DNA from 3 places in the Pararhizobium sp. A13 genome. Region 1 is predicted to be linked to each of the others. Evidence: predicted binding sites of a transcription regulator. Region 1 holds the regulator's gene; each other region holds the start of a gene.
The links. Region 1 encodes PhoB, which activates phosphate uptake and scavenging genes when phosphate is short. Its sites were predicted from a motif close to TGTCATNNANCTGTCAT; they were not measured.
Positions count from the first base shown of each region.

Region 2: WI754_RS22190 (DUF47 domain-containing protein) is a predicted target of PhoB. The motif match lies at 2,314-2,330, and genes of this name have one in related genera.
Region 3: WI754_RS04460 (alkaline phosphatase) is a predicted target of PhoB. The motif match lies at 1,599-1,615, and genes of this name have one in related genera.

Region 1 is NZ_CP149510.1:1,600,360-1,610,151, forward strand. It holds gene pstB (phosphate ABC transporter ATP-binding protein PstB) at 1-668, shown strand, start outside; gene phoU (phosphate signaling complex protein PhoU) at 749-1,462, shown strand; gene phoB (phosphate regulon transcriptional regulator PhoB) at 1,582-2,265, shown strand; gene WI754_RS07750 (GcrA family cell cycle regulator) at 2,336-2,860, opposite strand; gene WI754_RS07755 (aspartate aminotransferase family protein) at 3,293-4,492, shown strand; gene argF (ornithine carbamoyltransferase) at 4,539-5,450, shown strand; gene WI754_RS07765 (hypothetical protein) at 5,499-5,717, shown strand; gene WI754_RS07770 (Hsp33 family molecular chaperone) at 5,736-6,725, shown strand; gene apaG (Co2+/Mg2+ efflux protein ApaG) at 6,739-7,131, opposite strand; gene WI754_RS07780 (CDP-alcohol phosphatidyltransferase family protein) at 7,227-7,847, shown strand; gene WI754_RS07785 (O-succinylhomoserine sulfhydrylase) at 7,899-9,083, opposite strand; SAM riboswitch at 9,129-9,207, opposite strand; gene WI754_RS07790 (2'-deoxycytidine 5'-triphosphate deaminase) at 9,316-9,792, shown strand, end outside.
Region 2 is NZ_CP149511.1:137,671-147,462, reverse strand. It holds gene WI754_RS22205 (LysR family transcriptional regulator) at 1-599, shown strand, start outside; gene WI754_RS22200 (GNAT family N-acetyltransferase) at 667-1,140, opposite strand; gene WI754_RS22195 (NUDIX hydrolase) at 1,585-2,094, opposite strand; gene WI754_RS22190 (DUF47 domain-containing protein) at 2,359-3,000, shown strand; gene WI754_RS22185 (inorganic phosphate transporter) at 3,000-4,004, shown strand; gene WI754_RS22180 (hypothetical protein) at 4,342-4,638, shown strand; gene WI754_RS22175 (adenylate/guanylate cyclase domain-containing protein) at 4,738-5,430, opposite strand; gene WI754_RS22170 (extracellular solute-binding protein) at 6,437-7,735, shown strand; gene WI754_RS22165 (sugar ABC transporter permease) at 7,847-8,773, shown strand; gene WI754_RS22160 (carbohydrate ABC transporter permease) at 8,766-9,629, shown strand; gene WI754_RS22155 (ABC transporter ATP-binding protein) at 9,664-9,792, shown strand, end outside.
Region 3 is NZ_CP149510.1:927,859-937,650, reverse strand. It holds gene WI754_RS04470 (aspartate-semialdehyde dehydrogenase) at 218-1,252, opposite strand; gene WI754_RS04465 (hypothetical protein) at 1,367-1,513, opposite strand; gene WI754_RS04460 (alkaline phosphatase) at 1,667-3,424, shown strand; gene WI754_RS04455 (hypothetical protein) at 3,522-3,986, shown strand; gene WI754_RS04450 (ATP-binding cassette domain-containing protein) at 3,991-4,680, shown strand; gene WI754_RS04445 (ABC transporter permease) at 4,677-5,993, shown strand; gene WI754_RS04440 (MFS transporter) at 6,161-8,047, shown strand; gene WI754_RS04435 (phosphatase PAP2 family protein) at 8,102-8,878, opposite strand; gene WI754_RS04430 (phosphatase PAP2 family protein) at 8,992-9,672, opposite strand.

The sequences.
Region 1 (9,792 bases):
CGGTCACGGCCCTGATCGGCCCGTCCGGCTGCGGCAAGTCGACCTTCCTGCGCACCTTGAACCGCATGAACGATACCATCGACAACTGCCGGGTCACCGGCAAGATCACGCTCGACGAGGACGATATCTACGATCCGAATATCGACGTCGTCGAACTGCGTGCCCGCGTCGGCATGGTCTTCCAGAAGCCGAACCCCTTCCCGAAGTCGATCTACGAGAACGTCTCCTATGGCCCGAGGATCCATGGTCTGGCACGCTCCAAATCCGATTTCGACCAGATCGTCGAACAGAGCCTGCAGAAGGCAGGCCTCTGGAACGAGGTGAAGGATCGTCTGCAGGAGCCGGGCACCGGTCTCTCGGGTGGTCAGCAGCAGCGTTTGTGCATCGCGCGCGCCGTTGCCGTCAGCCCGGAAGTCATCCTGATGGACGAACCCTGCTCGGCCCTGGACCCGATCGCGACCGCGAAGGTCGAGGAACTGATCCACGAATTGCGCGCCAACTTCACCATCGTCATCGTCACCCACTCGATGCAGCAGGCGGCACGTGTTTCGCAGCGCACCGCCATGTTCCATCTCGGCAATCTCGTCGAGGAAAACGACACCGACAAGATGTTCACCAATCCGGACGACCAGCGCACACAGGACTACATCATGGGCCGCTTCGGCTGACGATTTGCTTTGCCGCTTTCCTCACGCAGGGAAGCGGCGGCGCCCTTGAAACCGGATCGTGATCGCAAGGAACGACAACCATGTCTACGCAACATATTGTTTCCGTCTATGACGAAGACCTCAAATACCTCAACCGGCGCATCTCCGAGATGGGCGGTCTTGCCGAGCAGATGGTCGCCGAATCCGTGCGCGCGCTGGTCAATGCCGACCTCGCGCTTGCTCAGAAGGTCATCTCCGACGATACCATCCTCGACGAGGCCGAGCGCCAGATCGGCGAAAAGGCGATCGTCACCATCGCCAAGCGCCAGCCGATGGCCGCCGACCTGCGCGAAATCATGGGTTCCATCCGTATTGCCGCAGATCTCGAGCGCGTCGGCGATCTCGGCAAGAACACGGCAAAGCGGGTGATCGCGGTTTCCAGCGCCAGCTTGCCGCGCCAGCTCGCCCGGGGCCTCGAGCACCTGGCCGAACTCGCGCTGATGCAGCTCAAGGAAGTGCTCGACGTCTATGCGTCGCGTTCGCCGGAAAAGGCCAACAGCATTCGCGAGAGGGACAACGAAATCGACGCGATTTACACGTCGCTGTTTCGCGAACTCTTGACCTACATGATGGAAGATCCGCGCAACATCACGCCGTGCACGCATCTTCTGTTCTGCGCCAAGAACATCGAGCGCATCGGCGACCATGCCACCAACATTGCCGAAACGATTTACTACATGGCGACCGGCGCCCAGCCGGTTGGTGAACGTCCGAAGGACGATACTGCCAACACCGTCGGCGCGATCGGCAATTGATTTTGCTGCGCCGGATCAAACAGAAGTAAGTGAATTCTTACATTTGACTGCCCGGCCGGCCTTGGGCCGCCGGGCGAGCCCCTTGCAATGAGGGCAAGGCGTCAAGGAGTTGAGACCGCATGCTGCCAAGAATTGCCGTTGTCGAAGACGAGGAGGCGCTGAGCGTTCTCCTGCGTTACAATCTTGAGGCCGAAGGGTTTGAAGTTGATACGATCAACCGTGGCGATGAAGCGGAAATCCGCCTTCAGGAACGCCTGCCGGATCTCTTGATCCTCGATTGGATGCTGCCGGGTGTTTCCGGCATCGAGCTGTGCCGCCGGCTTCGCCAGCGCTCTGAGACCGAGCGCCTGCCGATCATCATGCTGACGGCGCGCGGCGAAGAGAGCGAACGGGTACGCGGTCTTGCCACCGGCGCCGACGATTATGTGGTCAAGCCGTTCTCGACCCCGGAGCTGATGGCACGCGTCAAGGCAATGCTGCGCCGCGCCAAACCGGAAGTGCTGTCGACGCTGCTGAAATGTGGCGATATCGAACTCGACCGCGAAACCCACCGCGTCCACCGCAAGACCCGCGAGGTCCGATTGGGCCCGACCGAATTCCGGCTGCTGGAATTCTTCATGGCCTCGCCCGGCCGGGTCTTTTCGCGCTCGCAGCTCTTGGATGGCGTCTGGGGTCACGACATCTACGTCGACGAGCGCACTGTCGACGTTCACGTCGGCCGCCTGCGCAAGGCACTGAACTTCTCCAACATGCAGGACGTGATCCGCACCGTGCGCGGCGCCGGATATTCACTGGAGAGCTGATTGCATTTTGAGCGACGCATGAAAAAAGGGGCCGGCTGGCCCCGTTTTTCATGTTCAGCAATCCGTCGTCTCAGCGAGCCCGGCGGCGCTCGCCGGAAGGCTGGTAGGCCAGCTTCGCGTGGAAGGTGCAGTAGGGCGAAGTGTCGGGCGAGTCGTTGCCGCAGAAGTGGAACTCTTCCTTCATCGGATCGCCGATCGGCCACTTGCAGGTGCGGTCGGTAAGCTGGGTCAGTGCCAGACGGCGAGACATCGGCACGACCACGTTGCTGACCGGTGCGACGTCCTGATCCTCGATGGCGTCGATTTCCACCTCTTCCTTCATGACGGTGGCACCCGTGGTGCGTGTCACGGTGCGGGTGGTCATGCGCGCGGCGTAGTTGGGCGCACGCGGCGCGGACGTTGCTGGACGTTTGGTGCGGGCGGTGGTCGCGGTGCTGCCACCGGCCTTGGCACGGCCAGGCAGGCAAAGTCGGTGGACCTTGCCGATAACCGCGTTTCGGCTGACGCCGCCGAGCTGGGCGGCGATCTGGCTCGCGCTCAATCCTTCTGACCACAACTTCTTGAGTTTCTCGACCCGCTCGTCAGTCCAGTTCATGGTCTTCTCTCCATTCACAGCGTTGGTGATGGTCGAATCCTCCACCGACCCCCGGACAGGTGCCGAGGTTGAAACGCGATAACTCTTTTGGTGACTAGGTCCGCCGCATGCGTTCTAGTAATTGTTTGTTAAGGTAGAGGTAGGGGGACTCGCTGACAAGAGTCCCCGGAATCCGAGCGAATCGATTTTCGAGTTTTCCCCAACTTGCTTGGCATGCGTGGCATTTTTGCAAGAGTGCTCGTTCGAAAAAATCGATGTCGCGACACTGGCGCGATTTGCCGCAAATCACGGGCTTTTGTTGACATTGCGGTGCGAAATGAAGATAGTGATTTTGCCGCCGCGAGGCGGCATTTTGATTTTTTAAGGGCTGGCCACAGTCCAACGTAGAAGCTGACCGAAACAATCACCGCGATGATTGAGGAGATATGCGCCATGGCCGATGCCACGCCGCTTTATGACACATATGCCCGCGCGCCCTTGCGGTTCGAGCGCGGCGAAGGCGTCTGGCTGGTTGCGGAGGACGGTACGCGCTATCTCGATTTCGCCGCCGGCGTGGCGGTCAATTCGCTCGGTCATGCCCATCCGCACCTCGTTTCAGCGTTGAAGGAGCAGGCCGACAAGGTCTGGCATCTCTCCAATCTCTATGAAGTTCCCGGCCAGGAGAGCCTCAGCCGCCGCCTGACGGAGGCGACCTTCGCCGACAAGGTGTTCTTCACCAATTCGGGTGCGGAAGCGCTGGAATGCGCCATCAAGACGGCGCGGCGCTATCACTTTTCCAAGGGGCATCCGGAAAAGTTCCACATCATCACCTTCGAGGGCGCCTTCCATGGCCGGACGCTCGCGACCATCGCGGCCGGCGGTCAGGCAAAGTATCTCGAAGGTTTCGGCCCCAAGGCTCCGGGCTTCTACCAGGTTCCTTTCAACGACATGACCGCCCTCAAGGCTGCCATCACGGAGGAAACCGCCGCGATCCTGATCGAGCCGATCCAGGGCGAAGGTGGTATCCGCACGGTTTCCAAGGAGTTCCTGCTGGAGCTGCGCTCGCTCTGCGACGAATACGGCCTGCTTCTGATCCTCGACGAGGTCCAGTGCGGCATCGGTCGGACCGGCAAACTGTTTGCCTATGAATGGGCGGGCCTCACGCCCGACATCATGGCCGTCGCCAAGGGCATCGGCGGCGGTTTCCCGCTCGGCGCCTGCCTTGCGACAGCGGATGCGGCTTCCGGCATGGTCGCCGGAACGCATGGGTCGACCTATGGCGGCAATCCGCTGGCGATGGCTGTCGGCAACGCGGTGCTCGACGTTGTATTGGCCGATGGTTTCCTGCAGCATGTCCGCGACGTGGCGCTGGTTTTCCGCCAGGGCCTTGCCTCGCTTGCCGATCGTTTCCCCGATGTCATCGAGGAAATCCGCGGCGAAGGCCTGATGCTCGGCATCAAGGCCAAGGTGCCGTCCGCAGACCTGCTCAAGGCGATCCGCGCCGAGCAGCTTCTGGCCGTGCCTGCGGGTGAAAATGTCATCCGCCTGCTGCCGCCGCTGGTGACGACGGCCGAGGAGGCCCGCGAAGGCCTGGCGCGGCTCGAGCGCGCCGCCGAACAGCTGACGGTGGAACGACGAAAGGCCTCGGCCTGAACGACGTTCCCCTTCCCAAGCTGAAAACACAGGACTTTGAAATAGAATGGCCAGACACTTTCTCGACCTTTCTGCCATGACGACAGGCGATCTGCGGGCGATCATCGACGACGCTCGTGTCCGCAAGGCGGCGACCAAGGCCGGCACGGCCGAAAAGCCGCTTGCCGGCAAGATGCTGGCGATGATCTTCGAGAAGCCGTCGACGCGCACGCGCGTGTCCTTCGATGTCGGCATGCGCCAGCTCGGCGGCGAGACGCTGTTCCTCTCCGGCACCGAGATGCAGCTCGGCCGCGCCGAAACCATCGGCGACACGGCCAAGGTGCTGTCGCGCTATGTCGATGCCATCATGATCCGCACGACCGATCACACGCGCCTGCTGGAGCTTGCCGAGCATGCGACCGTGCCCGTGATCAACGGCCTGACGGACACCACGCATCCCTGCCAGATCATGGCCGATATCATGACCTTCGAGGAACATGCAGGTCCCGTGAAGGGCAAGACCATTGCCTGGACCGGCGACGGCAACAATGTGTTGCATTCCTTCGTCGAAGGTTCCGCCCGTTTCGGCTATCGGATGAACATGGCCGTTCCGCTGGGTTCCGAGCCGGACGACAGGATCCTCAACTGGGCCCGCAACAATGGCGGCGACATCAAGCTCTATCACGACGCCGATCAGGCGGTCGAGGGCGCCCATTGCGTGGTCACCGATACCTGGGTGTCGATGAACCAGGAACATCGCGCCCGCGGCCACAATGTCTTCCAGCCGTTCCAGGTCAATGCGGCGCTGATGGCGAAGGCCGACAAGGACGCGCTGTTCATGCATTGCCTGCCTGCGCATCGCGGCGAAGAAGTGACCGACGATGTGATCGACGGCAAGCAGTCGGTCGTGTTCGACGAGGCGGAAAACCGCCTGCATGCGCAGAAATCGGTTCTCGCCTGGTGCCTCGGGGCGCTTTGAGGAGCGCTTCACCGCGCATATTGAAAACCGGACCGCGGCACCCGATCTATGCTGCAATTGGATGACCGGCGGGTAGCTCAGCCTCCTGTGCCGGTCATTCGCGTCCAGAATATCCAACCATCCGTAGCGCTGTCTGCAGCGGGAGCGAGAAGCGCAAGCAGCCGTTTTTTCAGTGACGATCTGGACAAAACGGACCTGCGCAGGATCAATAAGAGCATCGGACATCGCGTCGCCAAAGGCTTTGACCTTTTTGGCATGGATGACTGAGGGCTAAGGAGCAGAGTGATGACGGAAACCATACCGGGCCTCGGCCAGTTCGATTTTGCCGGCGACGATCATGTCGTGCCGTTTCAGGTGGAGGGCCTCGATGTGCGCGGTCGTGCCGTCCAGCTCGGCCCGATGCTCGACGCCATTCTCGAACGCCACAATTATCCGCTGCCAGTCGCCCGTCTCGTTGCCGAAACGGTGGTGCTGACGGTCCTGCTCGGCACCTCGCTGAAATTCGAGGGCAAGCTGATCGTCCAGACGAAAAGCAACGGTCCGGTCGATCTGGTCGTCGCCGATTTCTCGACGCCGGACCGGGTGCGCGCCTATGCCCGCTACGATGAAGAAGCCCTGTCGCTCGCCGAAGAGAATGGCCTCACCAAGCCGCAGCATTTGCTGGGTGAAGGCATTCTTGCCTTCACCATCGACCAGGGCGCGCATACGCAGCGGTATCAGGGCATCGTGCCGCTCGATGGCGCCTCGCTCGAAGAGATCGCCGGCGTCTATTTCCGCCAGTCGGAGCAAATCCCGACCAAGGTGCGCCTCGGCGTCGCCGAATTGCTCGACCGCGACGAGAACGGCAAGCCGCGGCATCGCTGGCGGGCGGGCGGCATGGTTGCGCAGTTCCTGCCGGAAGCACCTGAGCGCATGCGCCAGGCGGATCTGCACGGTGGCGACGGTGACGACGGTGAGAATGCCTTCGAGGTCGACGATCTCTGGGATGAAGCGAGCGTCATGGTCCAGACCATCGACGCCGACGAACTCACAGATCCGACGGTCGGCACCGAACGTCTGCTCTACCGGCTGTTCCATGAGCGCGGCGTCAAGGTCTATCCGCCCCAGGCGGTTTACGACAAGTGCAGCTGTTCACGCGAGAAACTCCGCGACGTGCTGGCAAGTCTCAGCCAGGAGGATCTTGATCACGCGGCGGAGGACGGAATGGTATCGGTCACCTGCGAATTCTGCTCGACCACCTATCGTTTTGAGGCAACAGAAGTGAGGCCGCAGTAAAAAAGCTGCGGCCCTAGTTCAAGGTCCGGGCCTGGCCGGGGGAGTCCAGCGAGAAAGCGGGAATGTCGACCGTGAAGGTATCGCCCTCCGGTGTTTCCATCGAATAATGGCCGAACATCACGCCTGACGGTGTATCGAGCGGGCAGCCTGACGAATATTCATAGGTATCGCCGGGATTGAGAACCGGCTGCTCGCCGATGACGCCCGGCCCATTCACTTCGTCCACCTGGCCGTTTTCGTCGGTGATATGCCAGTAGCGCGTCATCAGCCGCACGGTCCTGCCGGAAAAGTTGGAGATCAGGATGCGGTAGCCCCAGACATAACGGCTGTCCTCCGGATCGGACTGCTCCTCCAGATAATAAGGCTCTACGGTCACCTCGATATCGCGAGTTAGCGCGCGGTACATATGCAAACCCTTTTCAAGTCTTTGCGCGATATTCTACAGCAAGATGGTTTCGTCAAGAATAACGTACAGCGTAAACTGTTAGGATAGGGCACAGCATGCTCGACGGTCACTTCAGGAAGCGGCTTGATCCCTGGCTCGATCGCGCCGGCAGGGCTTTGGCGCGCCGCGGTATCAGCGCGAATACGGTCACGATCACCGGCTTTCTGCTCGGATTGGCCGCCGCCATTGCCATCGTTCTCGACGCTTTCGCCTGGGGTTTTATTCTGATCGGCGCAAGCCGGATCTGTGACGGACTGGACGGCGCCGTCGCACGCGCGACTGACAGCACGGATTTCGGCGGCTTCCTCGATATCGTGCTCGATTTCGCCTTCTACGGCCTCATTCCTTTCGCGTTCATCCTGGCCGATCCCTATGAGAACGGCGCTGCCGGCGGGCTGCTTCTTCTCTCTTTCTATATCAATGGTGCGAGCTTTCTCGCTTTCGCCGTCATGGCCGAGAAGCGCGGCCTCGCCACGGATGCGCGGGGCGCGAAGTCGCTCTATTTCACCACGGGTTTTGCCGAGGCAACGGAAACGATTGTCGTCTTCCTCGCCTTCTGCCTGTTGCCGCACTGGTTTTCGGAGATCGCCATCGGCTTTTCACTTGTCTGTTTCTACACGGCGCTGTCGCGCGTCATTTTGGCGCGGACAAGTTTCAGGACTGAAAAGCAGGCATAGAAAAACGCCCGCGTCCGGCCGGACACGGGCGTTCGAAACAAAAGCCGAAAATCAGGCCTTCACGGATTTCAGCGCCCGGGCGAAATCGTCGATCAGGTCCGCGCTATCCTCGATACCGGCGGAGAAGCGCACGGTGCCAGGCGAAATGCCGAGCTCAGTGCGGGCTTCGTCCGACAGGTTCTTGTGCGTCGTCGTCGCCGGATGGGTGATCAGGCTCTTCGAGTCGCCGAGATTGTTGGAGATCAGCACGACATCCAGCGCGTTCTGCAGCGCGAAGGCCGCTTCCTTGCCGCCCTTCAGTTCGAAGCAGACCAGCGTCGATCCGCCCTTCATCTGCCGGGCAATGATATCGGCCTGCGGATGATCCTTGCGGCCCGGATAGATCACGCGGGCGACCTGCGGCTGCTCGGCAAGGAAGTCGGCGACCCGCGAAGCGTTCTCGCTCTGCTGGCGCACGCGCAGCGGTAGGGTCTCGATGCCCTTCAGCAGCGTCCAGGCATTGAACGGCGACAGCGCCGGGCCGGTATGGCGGAAATAGTCGTGCAGGTGCTCGTTGATCCACTCCTTGTCGGAGAGGATGACGCCGCCGAGGCAGCGGCCCTGGCCATCGATATGCTTGGTGGCGGAATAGACGACGATATGGGCGCCGAGTTCCAGCGGCTTCTGCAGCAGCGGTGTCGCAAAGACGTTGTCGACAACGACCTTGGCACCGACCGCATTGGCGAGCCTGGCAACGCCGGCGATATCGACGACTTCCAGCGTCGGATTGGTCGGGCTTTCGAGGAAGAAAACCTTGGTGTTCGGCTTGACCGCCTTTTCCCAGTTCTCGAGGAAACGCCCGTCGATCAGCGTGCATTCGATGCCGTATTTGGGCGCCAGTGTCTCCACCACCCAGCGGCAGGAACCGAACAGGGCGCGGGCCGCGACGATATGGTCGCCGGCCTTGAGCTGGCAGAGAATGGCGGCTGAAACCGCCGCCATGCCGGATGCCGTGGCGCGCGCATCCTCGGCGCCTTCCAGCATGCACATGCGCTGTTCGAACATGTCGTTGGTCGGGCTGCCGTAGCGGGCGTAGATGAAGCCGTCGGTCTCGCCCTTGAAGCGCGCCTCGGCGGCTTCCGAGCTGTCATAAACGAAGCCCTGGGTCAGGAAGATGGCTTCTGAGGTTTCGCCGTGGTTCGAACGGGTCGTGCCGCCATGAACGAGCTGTGTTGCCGGGCGCCAGTTTTTGCTCATCGGATCGTCGCTTTCACAAACAAAAAAACCGGCCGCAAAAGCAAGCCGGTTTCGAACCCGGCCTTTTTAGCTATTTGTTTAACGTGGCTGCAAGCCGACCGGCCAAATCACCACGGGATAAGTCAGTATTTACTGATTAGCCGCGCTTGCGTCAATTCCCGGGAACAAGAAGATATGTCACGGGGACAATTTGGTTTATGACGTGCCGGTTCCGGCAACAAGGAAGATAGAAATGACGAGGGCCACAGGCATTCTAGCCGATCGCGCGATTGCAGCGTTGTTTGATGCGGGGCGTTTGAAAAGCGAAAGCAAGCTGGATATCGATCAGATCCAGCCGGCAAGCCTTGATCTGCGTCTGGGGTCGAAAGCCTTCCGCGTGCGCGCCAGCTTCATGCCCGGACCCAGCCACCTTGTGGCCGACAAGCTCGACCGGTTGAAGCTGCACGTCATCGATCTCTCCGAAGGGGCCGTGCTTGAGACCGGCTGCGTCTATATCGTGCCGCTGATGGAACGCCTCGACCTGCCACCCGGCATGTCGGCGTCTGCCAATCCCAAGAGCTCGACCGGCCGCCTCGATATTTTCACCCGCGTCATCACCGACCGGGCGCAGGAATTCGACAAGATCCCGGCCGGATATTCCGGCCCGCTCTATCTCGAAATCAGCCCGCGCACGTTTCCGGTGATCGTGCGGCGCGGCTCGCGGCTGTCG
Region 2 (9,792 bases), on a different replicon from region 1:
TGCCGATCTTCGGAGACCGCTGGTTGCTGCCGCGGTTCGTCGATTTCTCGGAAAAATTCCCGGAGATTGACGTGCAGTTCACAACCTTCGTTTCAGCGACGCAGGCCGAAAGCCCGGATGGCATCTTCACCTTCGGCGCGACGCCGCCCGCCGGCGAAAAAGGCGCCTATCTCTTCGGCCGTGACGTCGCGCTGGTCGGCACGCCGGGCTATTGGGAAAAACTTGGCAATCCTCGGTGTCTAGAGGAGGTGACGGCCGGCGTCATGCTCGAGCATCCCCAAACGCCTTTGCTGTGGCCGGATTTCGCCGATGCCCTTGGACATCCAAACGCAAGGCCGAAACACACCATCCGGTTCGGCTACTACACAATGGTCATCCGGGCCGCACTTGCCGGACAGGGCATGACCCTCATTCCGCGCGGCCTGATCGCCGACGATCTGCAGGCGGGTCGCCTCGTCAATCCGGCCTCTCTCGGCTACCGAAGCAACTTCTGTTACTGGTTCACAATCCCTCGCAGCAAAGCCGTCAGCCCTGCCATGCAGACCTTCGTTGACTGGCTACAGGCAACTCTACGAGAGGCTCCTGTCGAAGTCTTGTAAGCGCGCGGGATGGCAGCAGCCCGGCGGAAACTCGATAATTGCCCATTAGCGGCCGGCAACCACGTTCCTATTCCTGCGGAGTGCCAAGGCCCTTCGGGGCGTCGCCGTCCAGGCGATAGAAGAGCTTTTCCTGTTTGCGGGCGGCGCCAAGCGCGTCATAGAACTGGAGAAGCCGAGAGTTTTCCACGTCTGCAGTCCAGTCTATGCGTCTGTGGCCCCGTTCTATGGCGATATTCGCCAACCTTCTCATCAGAATTCGCCCGATCCCGGCGCCGCGAAAACCCTCCGATACGAACAGTTCTTTGAGGAAAAGGCCGGAAGCCAGTCCCGGTCCCGGATAGATCGTCGAAAAGGCGGCGAAACCCGCAAGACGGTCGGCATCCGCCACCAGGAACTCTACACCGACGGGAAGATTGTCCAAATCCTGAAGGATAACCTCCTCGGGCGGGCAGAAGACCGCGTAGTATTCCTGCATTTCCACGAATACTCTGCTGAGCTGTCCCCTATCCGCCGGATCGAGGAAGCGTGTCGAAAATTGCATGCGCTTGCCGGCCCCCATGAAGTCGTGTTCCCCCCCGCGTCTTGATTCACGTTTTTCCATGCGACATCGTGTTTGCTGTATGGGCTCCTGGCCCTATCTCAGCAGGAAAGTTGGAGCAACCTAGCTCTGGCTTCTATCGCGGTTCAAGCCATTTGAGCATCTGCTAGGTGTCACTATCTTGTTTGCTCTATTGTTCGAGTTCGAGGAGCGATCGGAGGGCGTCCCGCGCTTATGTATGGTCTTGGTAGAACGAGGGGCTCGACTGCCGTGCGATGCCGCACCCCCTTGCATGGGCCCATACGTTCTGCTTACAGGCGGTTTCGAACCAAAAGACCCGTAAATAGCAGACACTCAGGCCGTCGACAGGTGTTGCGGGAGCGCCAAAACTGGACCAGTTCCCGCCATATCCTTTCCTGGCGTCGCATTTCATGCGATCGCGTAGGCTCATCTTGTGTTGTTCGTTTGCTGCAGCTTGAAGAATAGTCCGCGGAGCTCCGGCTCCCGCACACGCCGTGCAGCCTCGGCACACGTGACCCATTCGAGAACTCTCTGTCCTTTTTCGCGGAACGCCGCGTCCATGCTGTCGACCTCTAAAAGATAGACCTGAACGATACAGGGAGCGCTCTGGCCGTTGTCGAGGACTTTCAGGTACGTGAAGTAGCCGAACGGTTTTTTCCCGAGCTTGCCGCGGACGCCCGCCTCTTCCAATGCTTCGATTGCGGCGACCTGATGGGGCTTCTTTCCCTGTATCGGCCATCCCTTCGGGATAATCCAGCGAGCGCTTTCCCGCGACGTTACAAGAAGGACTGCAATGTTCCCGGAATCAGGATCTCGCCGATAGCAAAGCGCGGCATATTGTTCACGGAATGGATCCTTGAACAGCATTTCAGAATGTCGAGCAAGCCTGCGCAGCAAGCCTTCTTTTCCCGACGCTTTGCTTTGTGTGCGGCTCATCACGAACTACATCTCTCTTACGCCGGGTCCGTCAACAGTATGGACGCTGTTACCAACATGGAGCGTTTGCCGAAGGGGCAATCATCACTGGTTGGTTCGCCTCAGAATGCGAAGCATCGTCTGTTCGCTTGGAAAGCCCCTGCAAGACAGTTTCGTCAAGAGGGGTCGGCTTCCTAACGCCCGAAACAGTTGAATATCTCATGCCGGCGCTGGACATTTGTGACAGATTTGTGACAGATGCGGCAACGTTGAACGGAGTTCGGAATGTTAGGCCTTTTCAGAAGATTGCTTCCCCGGGAAGACCGATTCTTTGACCTGTTCGACGCGCATGCTCGAACGGTTGTAAGTGCAGCGGAATCGCTGAACCAACTGCTTTCCGGCAACAATATCGATGAAAACTGCGAGCGTATCGTCACGCTGGAGAATGAGGCAGACGACATCACACGCGATGTCCTGCTGGCCGTGCGCCGTAGCTTTATCACCCCGTTCGATCGCGGAGATATCAAGGACCTTATCCAGTCCATGGATGATGCGATCGATATGATGCACAAGACTGTAAAGACAATCCGGCTGTTCGAACAAACGAGTTTCGATCCTGGCATGAAGGCTATGGGAGCCGCTATCCTCGAGGCCGCGCACCTCATCGCCGAGGCCATACCCCTTCTTAGTCGCATTGGTATCAATGCGCCTCGCCTAAGCATGATCGCGGAAGAAGTAACTCGTGTGGAAGGCCGATCCGACGACCTGCACGAGCAGGGGCTGAAAGATCTGTTTCACCGGCACGGCACGAACAATGCCATGGCTTATATCATCGGTAGCGAGCTCTACGGAGAACTCGAAAAGGTACTCGATCGCTTCGAGGACGTTGCAAACGAGATCAGCGGCATCGTGATCGAGAACGTCTGATGGACGCCACTCTCGCCTTTCCGCTGCTCGTCGCGCTGATTGCGATCGCGCTGTTCTTCGATTTCCTAAACGGCCTGCACGACGCAGCCAACTCGATCGCTACCATTGTTTCGACCCGGGTCTTGCGACCGCAATACGCGGTTTTCTGGGCCGCCTTCTTCAATTTCATTGCTTTTCTCTTCTTCGGATTGCATGTGGCCGAGACGCTGGGCAAGGGCATCATCGATCCAGCTATCGTCAGCCCGCTCGTGATTTTCGCTGCCCTGATGGGTGCGATCATCTGGAACATCGTTACCTGGGTGTTCGGAATTCCGTCCAGTTCGTCGCACGCGCTCATCGGTGGCCTCGTCGGAGCCGGTCTCGCCAAAACCGGATTTTCCTCGATCGTCTGGACCGGCCTCCTGAAAACCGTCGGCGCCATCTTTATGTCGCCGGCCATCGGCTTCCTGCTCGCCCTGACGCTGATCCTTGCCGTCTCCTGGCTGTTCGTGCGCCAGACGCCCTTCGCCGTCGATCGCACCTTCCGCGTCCTGCAATTCGCCTCGGCCTCGCTCTATTCGCTCGGCCACGGCGGCAATGACGCACAGAAGACCATGGGCATCATCGCCGTCCTGCTCTTTTCGCAAGGCTACCTTGGGAGCGAATTCCACGTTCCGTTCTGGGTCGTCATCTCCTGCCAGGCGGCGATCGCCCTCGGCACGCTCTTCGGCGGCTGGAGAATCGTCCACACGATGGGCTCGAAGATCACGCGGCTCAACCCAATGCAGGGATTCTGCGCGGAAACGGGTGGTGCGATCACGCTGTTTGCCGCGACTTGGCTCGGCGTTCCGGTTTCGACCACGCACACGATCACCGGCGCAATCATCGGTGTTGGCGCGGCACGGCGTGTCTCGGCTGTTCGCTGGGGCCTCGCTGGCAACATCGTCATCGCCTGGATCGTCACTCTTCCGGCCGCCGCCATTATCGCCGCAACCTTTTACTATGTCGTCGGCTTTCTCGGCTAACGCGATCGATGACCGGCTCAGTCCGTGACAACGGAGCACATGACTGCGCGCGAACCGAACCGCTTCGCCGAGCGTCATCGCATGCGGAGTGGGGTCTCTCGATACGGTCGAGGACGAATGCGAGCCGCAGCTTGCCCTTGCCCTTTGACGCAATCAGCCTGAGCTCAAACGAAAACGCCTGCCGCGGGTCGATATTTCCGTGTGCGTTGGGAGAAGCCCTGAACCGTTCACTGATCATCGCTTCACGTGGCCCCCAATTCCTGACACATATGTGCGAAGGCGGTTTGCACCGTTGTAGAAATTGCTTCATGGGTTGACCAGCACGGAGGGATGCGAGATGCGCGCGCCGACAGGTTCTGTCACGGGGCTTTGCTCTGCCTCCGCCACGATGTTCGCGGTGGGAATGGCTTTCCTCGGCTACTGGGGGGTGTATGAGCCCGTGGGCTGGCGCAGCTCCGATTTTGTCGTGGTGATTTTGGCCCTCGTCGGATTTGCAGCGCTTGGCTCCGTGCCTTGGATTGTAACGACACCTGTCCCAGAAGAGGGCGCGGAGAAGGTCGTAGGCGCCAGGCGAGCATTGGCGCTGGGAGTCGCCTTGATCTGGCTGTCCGTTCTTGTTGCGGTATTTACCTAGTCTTTGCCTGACATACGTGAATGCCTGATAATCGACAGTTCGCCGAGCAAATTCAGATCGCTGAGCTTGCGGCACCGTCGCCGCGTGCTGGATCGATGCTCAGATTGCGTAAAGTTCAATCAGCTCATCAAAGCCTTTCAGGCGGTATTGACGGCCTTCGCTTTCGGCCATTTGGCTCTTCGCCCGCTCGCAAACGGCCCTGGTGACAAGAATCCGGCCTGCTTCCGCGACTGACTGGGCGCGAGCGGCAGTATTCACAATCGTTCCAATCGCAGTCAGATCGCGATGCGATCGGCCGAACTCTCCGAAGCTGGCCTCGCCGGAGTCGATGCCTATACCAACGCCCAGTTCACTTCCGTCCAGCCCGGCACCTTCAGCCACGTGAAGTTCGCGACGCAATTGGCAGCGGCGCTGGATCTCCCGCGCAGCGAGGACAGCGCGTTCGGCGTGGTCGGCGTGGCGGATTGGAAAGTTGAATATTGCCATGATCGCGTCCCCGACCGTCTTGTTAAGAAGGCCATCGAATTCCCAAATAGCTGTGGCACATTCATCGTAGAAATCATCCAGCAGCGACGAGACACTGTCTGCCGAGAGCGACTGCGAAAGCGCCGTATAGCCTCTCAGATCTGCAAAAAGTACAGATACATCAACAGTGATCTTGCGAGCTTTCATTACGCGTGTGAACATGAGCTCGCAAATCGTGCAGGTGTTCGGATTCATCCGGCTCGGGCGGATGCCAAAGGCACGGAAGGGAATGGAAGCCGGTCCGCGCAGAGGCACTGGCAAACGCATTTGCTCCCAGCAGCCCTTGCAAATCCTCGATTGAGAAAACGACATCTTGCCACCGCCCTTTTTTGTGACGCTCCGCGATTCTAGCACATCTGGGAATGAATCTTTCGAAAGCCGCAGCCAATATCAGCGCCGCGAACGTCCGGTACCGGTGCATTTTGCCGATCCCTGCGCGTTCAAGGTCGTCCAATCGGGACTCTTTTTACGTCCAATTCGGAATTTGTATTCGTCCGTTTCGGATTTCAAGGGCGTCCATTTTGGATCCAGAATTTGTCGACAGGCACTTTTGTTGGACGCGCGTTGACCGGAGTCCAAACAGCGACCACTTACGCAAAAATAGTCGCGCCGCCGCCGGTGGCGACTGCTAAAACACCCAAGCTGCCCAGCCCCCCTGCGAACTCCGCTACGCCTCTCGCTTTCAACGCGGAACGGTCAAGCCATCGCGCCCGCCAAGCAGCTGGAGGCGCGGCAATTTAGGCCAGCGAAGACTTCTTGCGGCGCATTTGCGGAGCATAGAGGGGACCGAATTTTCGGCCCCATCGCCGGATGGCTTCGCGAGGGGCTCGCGATGCAGATGCGGAGCGAGATCGCCCATCTTCAGGTCGCCTGATCACGGACTTCGCGTCATACCTTGAGCCGAGGCCGATAAGTTTACAGTGCGAAACCACCGCGATTGGATCTGAGTTCATATCCGGGCCGACGCCAGCGATCCGCGGGGCGTTGAAAATACAACTGACGCTGCCGGCATGCCGGGAGGGCATTATCAGTGGCTCCCCCCGAGACTGACGAGCTCGGGGGCTTGCACATTTCTCACGAAAGCGCTTGCGCAAGCGCTTTTTTCGTATTAGCCTCCTAAATATCAGCTTATGCTCACCCACCTGGACCGTTGAAAATCACGGCGGATTCCGCTTGTGAACGGCACGGCTGATACGCCGCGATGGAGACGCGGTGAACTGAGGAGATGCCCGCGCGCAAGCTGTTGTGATACCGGGCCTTGGAGGAGAATAAAATGAAAATGACTTTGTTTTCGCGGCGCGCGATTGCGCGCTGTGCGCTGGCGGCTGCCCTGGTGTCGAGCGTGACGGGTCTCGCAGCCCCCGCTTTTGCCGCCGACCCCGTCGAATTGCGATACTTCTACCGCGCACCGTGGCCTTCGTCGGAAATCTACGCCAACTGGCTCATCGACGAATGGAACAAGAAGAACGGCGACCGCATCCATGTGACCGGAGCGAGCGTCGACGGCGAGACCTACAAGACCAAGCAGACGATCGAACTTGCCTCGAGCAATCCGCCGGACGTGTTTTATTCCTGGGAAGGCGGCCGCGCGCAGGAAGTCATCAAGAACGGTTTCGCCGCCGACCTGACCTCCTATTATACGAAATACGGCTGGGATAAATTCCTGGTTCCGGCATCCGTGTCATTGGCAACCTTCGGCGACAAGAAATACTTTGTCCCCACCGAAATCGGCGCATCCGTCGTCTGGTATCGCAAGGACCTATACGAGAAACTCGGCCTGAAGGTTCCGACCACGTGGGACGAACTGATGGCCAATGCGGAAGCGGGCAAGAAAGCCGGCCTCTGGCCGTTCCTGCTGGCAAACCAGAAAAAGTGGCCATCGCAGTTCATGTGGTCGGCCATCCTGGTCAACAAGTTCGGCCTCGATACCTATCAGGGCCTGGTGAACAACACGATCCCGTGGACCGATCCGAGCGCCGTCGAAACCACGAAGATCATGGCGGACATGGCCACGAACGGCATGTTCGAACCGTCCTTCAACTCGATCGACGTCGGTCCGGCCATGGTGCCGTGGTCGCAGGGCAAGGCGCTGCACTGGTATCAGGGTTCGTTCAACCTCGGACGATTCCGCGGCGATCAGGCCAAATGCTGCGTCGTGCCGATGGACTACTTCCCGATGCCCTCCATCGACGGCAAGAAGCCCGTGATGTCGGTCTTTGCCGAAGACACCATCATGATCCATGCCAAGAGCCCGCATAAGGACGAGGCGGCCGAATTCGTCGACTGGATGATCTCGAAGCCGGCGATGACCGAAAAACTGGCGATCGACAAGCCCTTCCCCTCATCGACGCAGGGCGATCTTTCGAGCCTTTCGGAGATGGAACAACGCCTCGGCAAGGAAATGGCAAGCGCCGGTCAGTTCACCTTCATGCATGTGGACCACGCCACGCCGCCCTCGATCTCCGACCGGTTCCTCGACGGCCTGCAGGGCGTGCTGGCCGGTGCGATCACGCCGGAAGATGCCATGCAGCAGACCGAGGACGAAGCGATCCGCACGCGCGGCAAGATTTAAGGAACGGCGATCACGTCTCAGGCCGCGACGGCGCCTTCCAGCCGAGACCGGCCGCGACCGTGGGCATACGTGCCCACGGTCTTCCAATGCTGAAGAAACGGATACCCATTCATGACCACATCACACAGATCCGGCGAAAGCCCGGGATTTCTTGCCTTTGCCCGCGAACATACCTTCGTGACGATTTTTGGCATCCTGATGCCGCTCGCGGTCTTCGCCGTCTTCGTCGGCTATCCGATCTTGTTCACCATCTATCTCAGCCTGTTTGAATGGAACGGCATGACGCCCGAAAAGACCTTCGTCGGACTGGAAAACTATCGGTACATGATCGGTGACAGCCATTTCCACATCGCGCTTCTCAACAATTTCAAATGGCTGGCTGTCACCCTCGCATTTCCCGTCCTCGCCGGCCTGCTGATTGCCTATGCGCTGCGCAACAGGATCCTGCCAGCCCCGGCCCTGGTACGAACCATCATCTTCTTTCCGGTGACGATGTCGCTGATCTCGGTCGGTCTGATGTTCCTGCTGATCCTCAACCCGCTGTTCGGCGCTTTCGATACGGTCCTGCGTTCCGTCGGCCTCGGCTTCCTGGTGACGGAGTGGTTCGGAAACTACAAGGTCGCGATCTATACGCTGGCGATCGTTTCCGGCTGGGCTTTCACCGGCATGCCGATGATCTTCTACTATGCGGGTCTCGGCGACGTGCCGAAGGAGACATTCGACGCCGCCCGCGTCGAAGGGGCCGGACATTGGCGGATGTTGACCAGGGTAGCCGTCCCGCAGCTCAGGCCCGTCACCGCCGTCGTCGTCATGCTGACGTTGTTTGAGTCGCTGCGGGCCTTCGATCTGGTCGCCGTCATGACCAAGGGGGCACCCTTCGGCCATACCAATGTTCTCGGCTACATCGTCTATCTCGAAAGTTTCTGGAACACGCGCTTCGGCTATGGCGCGGCGATATCCGTGGCGATCCTCGTCGTCTCGGCATTGATGGCTCTGATCATCCTGAAAAAACTGATGAAGGGAGCCTTCGATGTCTGACACGCTCATTGTGGCGCATCGGCGCGATCTATTCCAATTTATGGCGCGGTTCCTCGGCTACAGCCTGCTTGCCGTCCTGCTTGCCATCTGGTCCGGTCCGATCCTTCTGGTATTGATCACCTCGATCAAGTCGAACCAGGACTTTCTCGCCGGCCCCTTTTCCATCCCGTTGCACCCAACCTTCCAGCCCTATATCGATGTCTGGAATTCGCTGGGTTTCAGCGGCTTGCTCACCAACAGCTTCCTCTACGCGACCGCCGGTTCGGCGCTGGCGGTTATCCTGGCGCTGGTTCCGGCCTTTGCCCTGTCGCGCATGGAGGTTCCAGGCAAGACGTTCATCTTCGGTCTGATCCTGACCGGGCTCATGCTGCCGCAGCAGACGGTGCTTATCCCGCTCTACGATACGCTGCGCACGCTGCACCTGCTCGACACCAAGATTGGGCTGATCATCGTTCACGCCGCCTATGGCATGCCGGCCCAGATTCTCATCCTGCGCGGTTTCATGACCAGCATCCCCCGGGAAATTGAGAAGGCAGCCTATATCGAAGGGGCGACCGATTTCCAGCTGTTCTACAAGATCATTCTGCCGCTGTCCCTGCCGGGCATCGTCGTGGGCTTCACGCTGAATTTCATCGCGATCTGGAAGGAATTCGTCTTCGGCCTGGTGCTTTTGAATTCTGAGCAGAATTTTCCGGTCACGGTCGGCATGCTGAAGCTGAACAGCGATCGCTACATGGCCGTGTTCAACCTGCCGGCCGCCGGCCTCGTCATCTCCCAGCTTCCCATCATCGTTCTGTTCATCCTGACCTACCGCAAGATTGCCTCGGGCAATTTCGCGGGCGCCGTCAAGGGTTGAGCATCGATATTCTGGCACAAGGAATTGCATTCACATGGCTGACGTTTCTCTCACCCACATCGAAAAAAGATATGGCGCCCATACCGTCATTCCGCGCCTGGACCTGACCATTCCCGATGGCGAATTCACCGTACTCGTCGGCCCCTCCGGTTGCGGCAAATCC
Region 3 (9,792 bases), 670 kb from region 1:
ACCTCGTGAGCGCCTGAATCCAAATTTGGTGTCCGCAAAATGCCAGTCTTTGCGGGGCCTGTCACGATCCTGGCTCGGGAGAGAAAGGCCGTGTTTCACGTGAATCCTCCCGCAAATGAGCACAATATCGTGGCAGTTGGTTGTTACCAAAGAAGCCCCGCATCCCGTCAAACGGATCATGCGGGGCTTTTATTGGTTAAAACTTTATATTTTCTGATCAGGCCGCCTGCTTCTTTGCCTTGATCAGGCCGCGATTGACGAGAAGCTCGGCGATCTGGATGGCGTTGAGGGCTGCACCCTTGCGCAGGTTGTCGGAAACCACCCAGATGTTGAGGCCGTTCTCGACGGTCGCGTCCTCGCGGATGCGCGAGATGTAGGTCGCGTCTTCACCGGCTGACTCGTAAGGCGTGATGTAGCCACCGTTCTCGTGCTTGTCGATGACGAGGCAACCCGGCGCCTCGCGCAGGATGTCGCGGGCCTGGTCGGCGCTGATCTCGTTCTCGAATTCGATGTTGACCGATTCCGAATGGCCGATGAAGACCGGAACGCGCACGGCCGTGCAGGTCACCTTGATCTTCGGGTCGAGCATCTTCTTGGTCTCGGCCAGAACCTTCCATTCTTCCTTCGTGTAGCCGTCTTCCATGAACACGTCGATGTGCGGGATGACGTTGAAGGCGATGCGCTTGGTAAACTTCTTCGATTCGATCGGATCGGCGACGAAGACGGCGCGGGTCTGGTTAAACAGTTCGTCCATGCCTTCCTTGCCGGCGCCGGAAACCGACTGGTAGGTCGAGACGACGACGCGCTTGATCTTGGCGAAATCATGCAGCGGCTTCAGCGCCACGACGAGCTGGGCGGTCGAGCAATTCGGGTTGGCGATGATATTGCGCTTGGAAAACTGGGTGATGGCGTCGGGGTTCACTTCCGGCACGATCAGCGGCACGTCCTGATCGTAGCGCCAGGCGGACGAGTTGTCGATGACAACGCAGCCCTGAGCGCCGATCTTCGGCGACCACTTGAGCGACACGGCGCCGCCGGCCGACATCAGGCAAATGTCGGTATCGGAGAAATCGTAGTTTTCGAGGTTCTTCACCTTCAGCGTCTTGTCGCCGAAGGAGACTTCGGTGCCTTGGCTCCGGGCCGAAGCAAGCGCCACGACTTCATCGACCGGGAAGCCGCGTTCGGAAAGGATATTCAGCATTTCGCGGCCGACATTCCCAGTCGCGCCTGCTACGGCAATCTTGAAACCCATTGTCTTTGCTCTCTTTCTCATCTCTCCGCGGGCTTGGGGGGAGAAACCCGCCGGCCAAGGGCGCGGGCTTCGGGTCCCCGGCCTAACCGGGGAGAGAGCGGTGGGCCAGAGACGTCAGACGGTTTTCGTCGTCGTTTTGGCCGTTGTTTTGGAAAAAATCGAGAAGGAACGAACCCGCCCGGCAACGAATGCCGGAGCGATCAGCGCAGCGATGGAAGTACCAAAACGGTGCATGGCGGTCCCTTTTCCGCTGTTGCTCATACTGGGTTTTGCCGCGGAGTCAACAGAAAGCTCACAAAACCGGTCGTGAGCGCGCGCCCGGCATGCCGCCAAAACGTTACCGAACTGTCATGCTTGTGTCATCGCCGGCGACTATTGCGGGCCGATCACTTCGAACGCAAATAGGGGGTTTCAATGCGTATGCTTCTGTCGGCTCTTGCAGCCACGACATTCCTTGCCGGTGCAGTACAGGCTGCCACCGTCTATCCGCTCGATCGTGCAACCATTCTTGCCGGTTCGCCGTTTGACTTCAAGGTCGAGTTCGATGGTGTCATCAAGCCGGAAGACGTGAAGATCACGGTTAACGGCCAGGATTACAAGACCGTTCTCGGCAAGGAAGCCGAGTTCGTGGCAGAAGAAAAGGGTAAGGAAGACAAGATTCTCGGCTCGGCGCTGATCGCCCGCGGCCTGACCCTCCCGGTCGAAGGCGCCTACAAGATCGAAGTCACGGCCGGTTCGGAAACCAAGACCGTCACCTGGGACGTCTACAATACCGGCACGACCCAGAAGGCGAAGAACGTCATCTTCATCCTCGGCGACGGCCTCTCGGTCGCGCATCGCACGGCTGCCCGCATCATGTCCAAGGGCATGACCGAAGGCAAGGCGAACGGCCGTCTGAACATGGACGACCTGGACCACATGGCTTTCATCGGCACGTCGTCCACGGAAGCGATTGCCACCGATAGCGCCAATACCATGTCGGCCTACATGACCGGCCACAAGACGGCCGTCAACGCCCTCGGCGTCTATGGTGACCGTACGCCTGACAGCCTGGACGACCCGCGCGTTGAAACCCTGGCCGAGGCCATCCGCCGCCAGACCAAGAAGTCGATCGGCATCGTCACCACCTCGGAAGTGCAGGACGCGACGCCGGCTGCCGTCGTCTCCCATACCCGCAAGCGCGCAGACAAGCCCGAGATCACCGGTATGCTGCTCGACGTCAAGCCGGATGTCGTTCTTGGCGGCGGCTCGGCCTATTTCCTGCCGAAGGAAACGGCCGGTTCCAAGCGCAAGGACGAGAAGGATTACATTAAGCTGTTCCAGGAAGCCGGCTACTCGCTGGCGACCAGCAAAAGCGAGCTTGAGACCGTTGCCGGCACCAATACCGGCAAGATCCTCGGCCTGTTCCACACCGGCAACATGGACACGCTTCTCGACCGCGATTTTCTGAAGAAGGGCACCGTCGACAAGTTTCCGGACCAGCCCGGTCTGGTCGACATGACGAATGTCGCTCTCGGCGAGCTTTCGAAGAATCCGGAAGGCTTCTTCCTGATGATTGAGGCTGCCAATATCGACAAGATGTCGCATCCCCTGGATTGGGACCGCGCTGTCGTCGAAACCATCGAATTCGACAAGGCCATCGGTGTCGCCCGAGAATTCGCTGCCAAAAACCCCGACACGCTGATCGTCGTCACCGGCGACCACACCCACGGCGTTTCCATCATCGGCACCGTCGATGACGAAAAGCCGGGCACGGAAATGCGCGAGAAGGTCGGCACCTATGCCGCAGCCGGCTTCCCGAACTATACGGATGAAAACGGCGACGGTTATCCGGACAAGATCGACGTCACCCGCCGCCTCTTCCTGGCCGCCACCAATGGTCCGGACCACTACGAAACCTTCCGTCCGAAGCTCGACGGTCCGTTCGTTCCGGCGATCCAGAACGAGAAGAAGGAATATGTCGCCAACGAAGCCTACAAGGATATCCCCGGCGCCGTCTTCGTTCAGGGCAATATTCCGAAGGAAGGCGATAGCGGCGTTCACGCTGTCGATGACGTCGTGCTGCAGTCCACCGGCCCGGGTTCCGAAGGCTTCAAGGGCTATATGGAGCAGAGCGATGTCTACCGCGTTCTGGTCGATACCATGGCTCTCGGCGCCAAGCAGACAAACTGAGCCAATCATTTCGGCGGGCTGCCTGCAGCCCGCCGGATTTCGTTTCCGGATTTCGCCTTATGAATTTGGTCGGGCCATGCCGAAGGGAGATCGTTCGATGAACCCTTCAGATGTGAAAACAACGCGCCGCGATGTGCTGTCGCTGATCGGCAGCCTGCCGCTTGCACTGTGCGCGCGGCCATCTGCGGCTGCGGCATCAACCCTGACTTTTGGTGAGCTCTACAGCAAGTTCGGCGTTCTCGGGCTGGAATTTTCCGAAAGGGTGAAGACGCTTTCGGGGCAAGAGGTTTCCATTCGTGGTTTCATGGCGCCGCCGCTCAAGGCTGAGGCAGCCTTTTTCGTGCTGACGGAAATCCCGATGTCGCTGTGCCCTTTCTGCTCCTCTGATGCCGACTGGCCGGATAATATCGTTGTCGTCTATCTCGGGGAAAAACAGACCTTCGTGCAGCCCTCCCAGACGATCGAGGCGCGGGGCGTCCTCGAATTCGGCTCCTGGACCGACCCGGAAACCGGCTTCGTCAGTTTGCTGCGTCTGCGCGACGCGCAATATGCGGCGGTCTAGCCGGATGTTGTCGCTCGAGCTCAACACGATTTCCGTTTCCTTTCCGGGCCTGTCGGCTCCCGTCCTCGATATTCCGAGCCTTTCCATCGCCGCCGGGAACCGGGTGGCGATCACCGGCGCGTCCGGTTCGGGAAAGAGTACGCTGGTCAATATCATCACCGGGCTGGAACGTGTGCGTGCCGGTTCGATCACCTGGGGTGAAACCGACATCGTGACGTTGTCCGAGCGCAGCCGCGATCGCTGGCGTGGCGCCCATGTCGGCATCGTCATGCAGGACTTCCATCTGTTTCCGGGCTTGAGCGCCGTCGACAACATTCTGCTTCCCGCCCGCCTGTCGCGCGCCCTGAAGCCGGGTGACAGGGATCGGGCGATGATGCTCCTCTATGCCGTCGGGCTTTGCCGCGCGGATCAGAAAATCGAGACCATGTCGCGCGGCGAGATGCAGCGCGTGGCGATTGCCCGCGCGCTCCTGCGCAAGCCGGGAGTGCTGGTGGCCGACGAACCGACGGCAAGCCTTGACAGCGAAAGCGGTGATGCGGTCGCTCGCCTCCTGATCGACCTTTCCGTCAGCAATGACAGCACGCTGATCGTCATTTCCCATGATCCGCGGCTGACCGGCCGTCTGGATCGCTGCATCACCCTTGCGGGCGGGAGGATAACGGTCGATCTTCCGCGCCGGGAGAAGGCGGCATGACCGGTTTTATCCTTGCTGATCTTCGCCGTCTCTGGGCCGGTTCGATCGTCGTCGTGCTTCTGATCGCGTTTGCCTCAGCGCTCGGCGTGGCGGTAACGCTGCAGGAACGGGCCCTTCGTCTCGGCAGCGCGCGTGCCGCCGACAAGTTTGATCTGGTTGTCGGTGCGCCCGGCAGCGAGACGCAACTGCTGCTCTCCTCGGTCTTCCTCCAGCCTTCGCCGCTGCCGCTGATGCCGGGCAATGTGCTGTCGAAACTCTCCGCCGATCCGCGTGTCTCCTGGGCGGCACCGGTCGGTTTCGGAGATTCCTTCTCCGGCTATCCGATCGTCGGAACGTCTTCGGTGCTTGCGGGCAATCTCTCGGCCCTGGCGGAAGGACGGGTCTTTGCGAGTGCCGGTGAAGCCGTCGTCGGTTCTGCCGTGAAACTGCCGCTCGGCTATGCGGTGAAGCCCACGCATGGCCTTGCAGAACTCGGCGGGGAAACCCATACGGAGCTCGCCTATAGCATCATCGGCCGGATGGCGCCGACCGGCACCTCCTGGGACCGGGCGATCCTCGTACCCATCCAGTCCGTCTGGAGCCTGCATGGAATGGGCGAAGATACGCATGAGGATGCGGAAAAAGAGCATGTCACCGAGCCGGAAGGCGCACACCCGGATGAAGCGGTTCACGCCCACGAGCACGCGGAAGAGGTTGCGGTCGGCCATGAACCGCATGCTCACGAGCACGGGCATATCGACCCAGCCGCTCCCCTCGACGAAGCATGGACGGCCGAAGCGCCCGGGCTTCCAGCCATTCTAGTCAAGCCCAAGACGATCGCCGACGCCTACAAGCTGCGCCAGGACTATCGCGGCAACGGCACGCTCGCCGTCTTTCCCGGCGAGGTGCTGACCAATCTCTACGCGACGCTTGGCGATGCCAAACGTGTTCTGTCAGCCGTCGCGGTCGGCGCGCAGATTCTTGTTGCCGCCGCCGTGCTGCTGGTCACCGTCATCCATATCGGCCAGCGCCGCCGCCAGATCGGTGCGCTCCGCGCGTTTGGCGCGCCGCAATCGGCGGTTCTTGCGATCGTCTGGCTCGAGCTTTTCGTGCTGGTCGCCGCAGGCATCCTCCTGGGCTTCGCCATCGGTTACGGCGCGGCCAGAATCCTCTCCGGGCTTTTCTCCGGTGAAAGCGGGGTCGCACTGCCGGTCGGTTTTGCCCGGGAAGATCTGGCAAGCGCGGCCGCGATCGCGCTTTTTGCCGCGGGCCTCGCGCTCGTACCGGCCCTCCTCGCTTACCGGCAGTCGCCCGCCTCTGCGCTGCGGGCCTGAGGCCGCATCAGACGGCATTCGACTAAAGTCATAATCCCAAAGCATCTCTGCCGCCTCCGGAGGTTTTCTGCCATTTTGTTCTCATGACGCAATCCGCGTCGGATCTGGGAGGATCCGGACGCAACCGAGGATGCGCACCAGCCGTTTTTGAGTGGAGGACGAACGAAATGGCAGATATTGCAGCAATGGGCGGGCCAAAAGCCGCCCCCATGACAGGCGAGCAGAAGAAGGTGATTTTCGCCTCTTCGCTCGGTACGATCTTCGAGTGGTACGACTTCTATCTCTACGGTTCGCTGGCTATCTATATCGGCGCAACCTTCTTTTCGCAGTATCCTGAAACCACCCGCAACATCTTCGCCCTGCTCGCTTTTGCAGCAGGCTTCCTGGTGCGTCCGTTCGGCGCGCTGGTGTTCGGCCGCCTCGGCGATCTCGTCGGCCGCAAATATACCTTCCTCGTCACCATCCTGATCATGGGTCTATCGACCTTCCTCGTCGGTATCCTGCCCGGTGCCGCGTCCATCGGCATCGCCGCTCCGATCCTCCTGATCGCGCTGCGCATGCTGCAGGGCCTGGCGCTCGGCGGCGAATATGGCGGTGCTGCGACCTATGTGGCCGAACACGCGCCGCAGGGCAAACGGGGCTACTTCACCTCGTGGATCCAGACGACGGCGACGCTCGGCCTGTTCCTGTCGCTGGTGGTCATCGTCACCGTGCAGATGATCCTCGGCAAGGAGGCCTTCGCGGCCTGGGGCTGGCGCATTCCGTTCCTGCTCTCCTGCATCCTGCTCGGCGTCTCCGTCTGGATTCGTCTGAAGATGAACGAATCGCCGGCCTTCAAGAAGATGAAGGAAGAGGGCAAGGGCTCCAAGGCGCCGCTGACCGAAGCCTTCGGCCAGTGGAAAAATGCCAAGATCGCGCTGCTCGCTCTGTTCGGTGCCGTCGTCGGCCAGGCGGTCGTCTGGTATTCCGGCCAGTTCTATGCGCTGTTCTTCCTGCAGAACATCCTCAAGGTCGATGGCCAGTCGGCCAACCTGATGGTTGCGGCTTCGCTGCTCCTCGGCACCGGCTTCTTCGTCTTCTTTGGCTGGCTGTCGGACAAGATCGGGCGCAAGCCGATCATCATGGCCGGCCTGCTGCTCGCCATGCTGACGTACTTCCCGCTGTTCAAGACGCTGACCTGGGCCGGCAACCCGGCACTGGCAGAAGCCCAGCAGACCATCCGCGCCACCGTCACTGCCGCTCCGGGAGACTGCAAATTCCAGTTCAACCCCACCGGCACGGCGAAGTTCACGACATCCTGCGATATCGCGACCTCGTTCCTGACGCGCAATTCCGTGCCCTATGACGTCGTTGCCGGTTCGGCCGGCTCGGCTGCCACGGTCAAGATCGGCGATGCAACCATCAGTGGCTACGATGCAGTTGCCGCGGGCGACAAGGCCAAGGCCATGGGCGGCGCCTTTGAAAAGCAGGTCAACATGGCGCTCCAGGCCAGCGGCTATCCGTTGGTTCGTGCCGCTGCCAAGGTTCCGGAAAGCAAGCTTGACGGCTTCGTTGCCGCCAATCCCGAGCTGGCGCTCGATGCCGCAGCCGTTCGCGGCGGCGAGAAGGCAACGATGACGGCTGAGCAGCTGGTCGCGGCCAAGCTCTTGACGGCGGAAGAAGCCGCCGGCGTCACCGAAATGCCGGTCTATACGGTGGCCAAGGGCGGCACCTTCGCCATGGTGGCCGATCCCGCCCGCGTCAACTGGGTCACCATCATCGCCGTGCTCACCGTGCTCGTCATCTATGTGACGATGGTCTACGGCCCGATCGCAGCGCTTCTGGTCGAGCTCTTCCCGACCCGCATCCGCTATACCGGGATGTCCCTGCCCTACCATATCGGCAACGGCTGGTTCGGTGGTCTGCTTCCGGCAACGGCGTTTGCGATGAGCGCTGCCCAGGGCGATATCTACTACGGTCTCTGGTACCCGATCGTGTTTGCCGGCATCACGCTGGTGATCGGCATGCTCTTCCTGCCCGAAACGAAGGATCGCGACATCCACGCGATGAACTGATCCACACTTCCCCCCGCCAACTGAGCCCGGCACCTCCCCTGGTGCCGGGTTTTTTCATGGTTGATCGGTTGCCAGTGCTCCGGTTGCTTGCGGCTCCGTAGCGGAGCTCGCATATCGGGTTTCCGGCCAGCCGGCAGCGTTGATGGTGAAGAGAATGCCGTTGCGGGCGAAATGGGTGGCGACCGCCAGGGCGAACCAGGCGCCAAGCGCCAGCCCGGCGATCACGTCGCTTGGGTAATGGGCGCCAACGATCACCCGCGCCAGCCCGACCCAGATGCCGGCGATGAGAAGTGGTGCACGCAGCGACGGCATCAGCAAGGCCAGCGCCACGAAAAGCGCCGCTGCGGTCGTCGCATGGCCGGAGGGAAAACTTTCATAGGCGGCATTGTTGGCGAAGGGTGAAAAGCTCAAAATCCCCTCCTGCTCGAAGAATTGCGGCCGGGCGCGGCCGATCACCCGCTTCAGGACATTGGCAGCAAGGCCGGATAGGGCAACCGTGAGAAAGACATAGGCCGCCGCCGCCGTGAGCATCTGTGCCACGGCAGCCGCCTTGCCCGATGCGCTTTTCCTCAGTGTGGCAAATCCTGCGAGGAATACGTAGCCGGCAATGCACAGGATCCAGCCGGATTTGCCGACATGGGTAAATGTCTGCCCGAATTCGATCGCCAGCTCAGGGAAGCGCCCGGCGGCGGCAACGCAGGTGTCGAAAAGTGTGAAGGCAATGAAGATGAGGTTCAGGCAACAGAAATGATAGAGCGGATTGATAAGGGCCAGACACCGGGTTTCGGCCGATCTCGGCCTTATCCCGCAAGCCGCGAGCAATGTGTCCATGATCCCGATACGCCCCCGTCCGCCGGCCTTGCTGCCGCGGAGGGTTTATTATCGCCGTGTTACAGCGAGATCACATCTGTTTGACCGATATGCAACAAGGCGCCGATGTTGCATCACGGCGACACTTTCGGCCGCGGCCAACCCTTCTCGTCCAGCCGGAAAAGCCAGTTCTGCCGCGCAAAGACGAAGGCAATCATCAGGGCGACCCAGAGACCAAGCAGCAGCCCGGCCGCCACGTCGCTCGGATAATGGGCGCCGACAACGACACGGGTGATACCGATCGTCAGTGCGCCGAGCGCGAAGAGGACGCGCAGGCGAGGCGCGAGCATGGCAAAGGCGCCGAAGAACGAGCCGACCGCCGCCGAATGGCCGGAGGGAAAACTCTCGAACAGCCCATCATGCGCAAAGGGCGTCAGGCTATAGGCGCCATACTCCAGGAACAGCTCCGGTCGCGCCCGCCCGATCACGAATTTGAGGAAATGCACCAGCGCGCTGGCGCTGCCGATCGTCACGAGGAAATAGAGCGCCAGCCGCCACGCGGTCTTCGTTTTCGAGGAAAACCCGGCGCTGCGGAAAACCCGGTGCAGGATATAGGCGATGATGGCGATCGAGCCGGAGCCATAGATCATCCAGGCGAACGTGCCGAAATCGGTGATCCGCTCGTTGAAGGCGACAATCGCGGGCGGCAGGGCCTGCGCGCGTTGGGAGATGAGGCCGTCGAAGGGCAATAGTGCGGCGACCAGAATGATCGTCGCCAGCAGCAGCCAGAGGGATGAGGAGAGCGGCCGGTTCATGAATTGCCTTTCCCGAGGACCGGGTGTTTTACGCGGCGCTCCCCTCCTCTCCGTCATCCTCGCCCTTGTGGCGGGGATCCAGCAGCGGCGCGTCTGCGCCGCTAAAGACTCTTTCACGCG